2 regions of the Pantoea alfalfae genome follow, and region 1 is predicted to be linked to the other one. Evidence: predicted binding sites of a transcription regulator. Region 1 holds the regulator's gene; the other holds the start of a gene.
The links. Region 1 encodes PhoB, which activates phosphate uptake and scavenging genes when phosphate is short. Its sites were predicted from a motif close to CTGTCATAAAACTGNCNNAT; they were not measured.
Positions count from the first base shown of each region.

Region 2: a site for PhoB is predicted at 2,009-2,028, ahead of pitA (inorganic phosphate transporter PitA). Genes of this name have one in related genera too.

Region 1 covers NZ_CP082292.1:3,068,555-3,071,669, forward strand. Annotated here, with positions in the region: gene phoR (phosphate regulon sensor histidine kinase PhoR) at 1-806, opposite strand, end outside; gene phoB (phosphate response regulator transcription factor PhoB) at 821-1,510, opposite strand; gene sbcD (exonuclease subunit SbcD) at 1,708-2,907, shown strand; gene K6R05_RS14525 (AAA family ATPase) at 2,904-3,115, shown strand, end outside.
Region 2 covers NZ_CP082292.1:289,280-292,394, forward strand. Annotated here, with positions in the region: gene uspB (universal stress protein UspB) at 1-318, shown strand, start outside; gene pitA (inorganic phosphate transporter PitA) at 355-1,857, opposite strand; gene K6R05_RS01345 (BaiN/RdsA family NAD(P)/FAD-dependent oxidoreductase) at 2,101-3,115, shown strand, end outside.

The DNA.
Region 1 (3,115 bases):
GCGGCTTCAATACGCGACAGCGTCAGCAGCTGTTTCACCAGGCTGTCCATGCGGCGCGTCTGCTCCGACATGGTGTGCAGCGCTTTGCTGCGCGAAGGCTCGCTCATCACCGAGTCGTTCATCATCTCCAGATAGCCCTGTAGCACGGTGAGCGGCGTCCGTAACTCATGGCTGACGTTGGCAAAGAAGTTACGGCGCGCCCCTTCCAGCTGATGCATCTGCGTCACATCACGGGCTACCAGCAGCCATTGCCCCTCGCTGTAGGGCATGACGCGGAATTCCATATGAAGTTTGTTGTTCAGCACCAGCGTCAGCGGCTTGTCAAAATCGCGCTGGCGAAGATAGCGGGAGAACTCCGGGTAACGCAGCAGATTGAGGATATTCTGGCCATTATCTTCCGGCCAGCGCAGCCCCAGGTGCTGTTGCGCCAGGCCGTTACACCAGAAAATAGTGCCCTCTTCCGTGGTCAGGATCACCGCATCCGGCAGCGATTCGGCCCCGCTGCGGAAGCGTTTAATGAGATTGCCCAGTTCACGCCGCCGCCGCCGGTTGCGCAGTTGCATCTGGTAAAGCCCATAAAACAGCGGTTCCCAGCTGGCACGCCCGGTCGGTGGCGTCATGGTGCGGTCGAGCCACAGCCAGTGCGACAGCCGCATCAGATTGTGGAAATGCCACAACAGCACCACCAGCACGCTCACCAGCAGCCACCAGGGCAGGCTGCCAAACAGCAGGCCCAGCAGCGCAGCAGGCAGACTGGCCAGCAGCAGTTCTGTCAGTAATCTCTTCCAGGAGAGGCGTTCCAGCACGGTAAAGGCTCCGTTCAGTAGCGGGCAGAGAAACGATACCCTGTTCCACGGACGGTTTGTACCATGCGATCGTGGCCGGAGACTTCCAGCGCTTTACGTAAACGGCGAATGTGAACATCGACAGTGCGATCCTCCACATACACATTGGTGCCCCAGACGTGGTTCAGCAGCTGTTCGCGGCTGTAGACGCGTTCCGGGTGAGTCATAAAGAAGTGCAGCAGCTTATATTCGGTGGGGCCCATCTCCAGCGGCGTGGTTTCGGACATCACGCGATGTGAGGAGGGATCCAGACTCAGCCCCTGCATCTCAATCACCTCTTCCACCGCCATCGGCGAAATGCGGCGCATCACCGCTTTGATCCGCGCCATCAGCTCTTTGGGTGAAAACGGCTTGGTAATGTAATCATCGGCGCCCACTTCCAGGCCACGTACCCGATCTTCCTCTTCGCCACGCGCGGTCAGCATCATCACCGGGATATCGCGGGTCATCGCCTCGCGCTTCAGATGCTTAATAAACTGAATACCGCTGCCACCGGGTAACATCCAGTCCAGCAAAATCAGATCGGGCCAGGGTTCAATCAGCTTGCCAACGGCGCTGTCATAATCTTCCGCCTCGATTGGCTGATAGTCGTTCTGCTCCAGAACAAAACACAACATTTCACGGATGGGGGCTTCATCCTCCACAACCAAAATGCGCTTAGCCATTATTACTCCTGCTGATTATGACGGCTGTCACTGAGATTCGCGGCGCCATTATGCGTCAGATTTGTGACACTTTTATGAAAAACATAACCTGCCTGTAACCTCACTGGTAATCATTTATGACAGCGCAGCGACATTTTTTTGCTTTGGCCGCAGAGCCAGTATAATCGCCCGGCGAATCACAACGGCAGGGACTCATCATGCGCATTATTCATACTGCGGACTGGCATCTGGGGCAGTTCTTTTACAACAAAAGTCGGGCAGCCGAACATCAGGCGTTTCTCGACTGGCTGTTGATCCAGATTGAACAGCATCAGGTGGATGCGCTGATTATTGCAGGCGACCTGTTTGATACCGGCACGCCGCCCAGCTACGCCCGCGAGATGTTTAACCGTTTTGTGGTGGCGCTGCAGCCCACCGGCTGTCAGCTGATTGTGCTGGCGGGTAACCACGATTCCGTGGCAACGCTGAACGAGTCACGCGAGCTGCTGGCCTGTCTCAATACCCGGGTGATCGCTACACCGCAGGAGCAGGATGATGTGCTACTGCTCAACACCCGCCAGGGCGAGCCGGGTGCGCTACTGTGCGCCATTCCCTATCTGCGCCCGCGCGATATCCTGCGCAGCCGGGCGGGTCAGTCGGGCCGCGACAAACAGACCTCGCTGCTGGAGGCGATTGCCCACCACTATCAGCAGCGTTTCGCCGCTGCCCAGGCGCTGGGCTATGCGCTGCCAATCATTGCTACCGGTCACCTCACCACTGTCGGCGTCAGCCAGAGCGATTCGGTGCGCGACATCTACATCGGCACGCTGGACGCGTTTCCGGCCAGCGCGTTTCCGGCTGCTGACTATATTGCGCTCGGCCATATTCATCGCGCCCAGCGCGTGGCCGGCAGCGAGCATATCCGCTATAGCGGCTCGCCGATTCCGCTGAGCTTTGATGAGCTGGGGAGTGAAAAGAGCGTCTTCCTGCTGGAACTGGCGGTCAGTGGCCTGCAGTCAGTTACGCCGCTGGTGGTGCCACAGGCGCAGCCGATGCAGGTGCTGAAAGGTTCGCTGGCGCAGATTGCGGAGCAGCTAAACGCCTTTAGTACGACAGAGCAGGAAAAACCGACCTGGCTCGACATCGAAGTTACCACCCAGGAGTACCTCAGCGATCTGCAGCGCCAGGTCGAAACACTGACCGCTACGCTGCCGGTCGAGGTATTGCTGTTACGCCGCAGTCGTGAACAGCGTCAGCAGAGCCTGGCGCGGCTCGACAACGAAACGCTGAGTGAGCTGAAGGTGGAAGAGGTCTTCGCGCGCCGCCTGGCGCTGGATGAGGCGCTGCAACCGGCGCAAATTGACGAGATGACCACGCTGTTTCGCCAGACGCTGGCCGCTATGGAAGAGACCCGATGAAGATTCTTACGCTACGGTTTAAAAACCTCAACGCCCTGCGCGGTGAATGGTTCATCGACTTCCGCGCCGAACCCTTTGCCAGCAACGGCCTGTTTGCCATAACCGGGGCCACCGGGGCCGGTAAAACCACCCTGCTGGACGCGATCTGCCTGGCGCTCTATCACCAGACGCCGCGCCTGGGGGCGATTTCCCAGAGCCAGAATGCCCT
Region 2 (3,115 bases), 1.2 Mb from region 1:
CTTTTTTGGGCTCTTTGTGTGGTATGTATCGTGAATATGGCGCGCTATTTTTCATCGCTGCGTGCGCTGCTGGCGGTATTACGGGGTTGTGATCCGCTGCTGTATCAGTATGTCGATGGGGCGGGATTCTTCACCTCTCACGGTCAGCCGAGCAAGCAGGTACGGCTGGTCACCTATATCTGGGCAAAGCGCTATCTTGATCATCATGACGATGAGTTTATCCGGCGATGCGAGCGGGTGCGGGGGCAGTTTCTTCTGACCAGTGCGCTGTGCGGACTGGTAGTGATCAGTCTGGTGGCGCTGGCGATCTGGCATTAAAAAAGGGCGACTTGCGTCGCCCTTTTTTAGCTGGCATCACACCAGTTTTAAGGCAATCCAGTAGAGCGAACCTGACAGCAGAATACAGACCGGCAGGGTGAAGATCCACGCCATGGCGATATTCTTGATGGTCCGACTCTGCAGTCCGCCACCGTCAACCAGCATAGTACCGGCTACCGATGAAGAGAGGATGTGCGTTGTGGAGACGGGCATGCCGGTATAGCTGGCGACGCCAATCGACAGCGCTGCTGTTACCTGTGCTGACATGCCCTGTGCATAGGTCATGCCTTTTTTACCAATCTTCTCACCAATGGTGGTGGCAACACGACGCCAGCCAATCATGGTGCCAATGCCCAGCGCCAGCGCGACGGCCACAATAATCCAGATCGGCGCATACTCGATGGTGCCAAGCAGATCGCTTTTCAGCTTATTGAGGAAGCGCTTGTCATCTGGTGAGGTCTCTTCCAGACGGGCCGCTTTATCGGCGGTATCTGAGATACACAGCAGCAGACGACGCATCTGACCGCGCTGATCAACCGTCAGCTGGTCGTAGCTCTGCAGATTATTCAGTAACACCTGAGCACGCTGAACGGCCTGCAGTGCGCGCGCGCTGTCACAGTGGAACTCCTGCGGACTGGTCGCTGGCACTTCTTCCGGCGTTGGCAGCTTAGGCGGTGCCATCTGGATGATGTGGGTCAGCGAGGCGTTATGCTGCTGGTAATACTGCTCCAGGTGATTGACCGCATCGCGGGTACGCGTGATGTCATAACCGGAGGCATTCATATTCACCACGAAACCGGCCGGAGCCACACCAATCAGGACCAGCATGATCAGGCCGATGCCTTTCTGACCGTCATTCGCGCCGTGCGAATAGCTCACGCCAATGGCCGAAACAATCAAGGCGATACGGGTCCAGAACGGCGGCTTTTTCTTGCCGTCGATCTTCTCGCGGTCAGCAGGCGTCATATGAATACGCGCACGCTTTTTGGTATTGCTCCAGTAGCGACGCAGAATGAAGATTAAGCCGCCTGCGATCACCAGGCCAACGATCGGCGACAGAATCAGAGAAAGGAAGATGTTCAGGACTTTCGGGATGTTGAGTGCATCAACCACCGAGGTTCCGCTCATCAGGGCGTTGGTCAGACCGATACCGATAATGGCGCCGATCAGCGTATGGGAGCTGGAGGCCGGCAGACCGAGATACCAGGTGCCGAGGTTCCAGATAATCGCCGCCAGCAGCATAGAAAACACCATGGCGAGACCGTGAGCCGATCCAACATTTAACAACAGATCGGTGGGAAGCATATGAACAATAGCGTAAGCGACACTCAATCCACCGAGTAGCACGCCAAGGAAGTTGAATACACCCGCCATCACCACAGCAAGCTGGGCACGCATGGCACGCGTATAGATGACCGTCGCAACTGCGTTGGCCGTGTCGTGGAAACCGTTGATCGCTTCGTAAAACAATACAAACAGCAGGGCAAGAACCAATAACAGGCTAGTACTGAGGTCTAGACCAGCAAACAGATGTAGCATAAACGTTACGCCATTTTTGGAGGACATGAACGCGGCGCATTATCCGCGACAACGTGCTGTATGGGAAAGGAAAATATAGCGTTAATTTGACCTTTCGTCGTAAAGCTGAAGGGTAACTCAGCTAAAAAGGGTTAGATATTAAGCAGATACAATATGACACATTTACGGCAATTTTTTGACGCTGGCGTCTCGATGAGCAGATCACTACAATCTGCGCCTTTCCAGTTAAGTGAGTGAACCGCAGTGGAACAGTTTGACGTTATCATCATTGGTGCCGGCGCCGCCGGGCTGTTCTGTGCCGCCCAGGCCGGACAGCGAGGTCGCCGGGTGTTACTGCTGGATAACGGCAAAAAGCCGGGACGCAAGATTCTGATGTCTGGCGGTGGCCGCTGCAACTTCACCAATCTCTATACCGAACCAGCGGCCTATCTGTCGCACAATCCTCACTTCTGTAAATCGGCGCTGGCGCGTTATACCCAGTGGGATTTTATCGATCTGGTCAATCGTCACGGGATTGCCTGGCATGAGAAAACCCTGGGTCAGCTCTTCTGTGATGACTCGGCTCAGCAGATTGTCGATCTGCTGCTGGTCGAGTGTGACAAGGGCAATGTCACCCTGCGGCTGCGCAGTGAAGTGCTCAGCGTGGCGCGCGATGAAAGCGGCTACACCCTGCAGCTCAACGGCAGTACGGTTCAGGCGGAGAAGCTGGTCATCGCCAGCGGCGGTCTGTCGATGCCAGGCCTGGGCGCTTCGCCATTCGGCTACAAAATTGCAGAGCAGTTTGGCCTGAGCGTCTTTCCGACGCGGGCGGCGCTGGTGCCCTTTACCCTGCACAAGCCGCTGCTGGAGCAGCTGCAGACGCTGTCAGGCGTCGCGCTGGAAACCACGATTGACGCGCAGGATGGCACCCGCTTCAAAGAGGCGATGCTCTTTACCCATCGCGGCCTGTCCGGTCCGGCGGTGCTGCAAATCTCCAGCTACTGGCAGCCGGGTGAATTCGTCACTATCGATCTGTCGCCCGCCACGCCGCTTGAGGCGTTTCTGACGGCGCAGCGTGAAGCACATCCGAATCTCAGCCTGAAAAACAGCCTGGCGAAAATTCTGCCGAAGCGTCTGGTGGAAGTCTTACAGGGGCTGAAGGTGGTGCCGGATATCACCCTGAAGCAGCTCAACAGCAGACAGCAAACCGAACTGGCGCAGACGCTGCACGCCTGGCGCATCCAGCCAAACGGCACAGAGGGCTATCGTACGGCCGAAG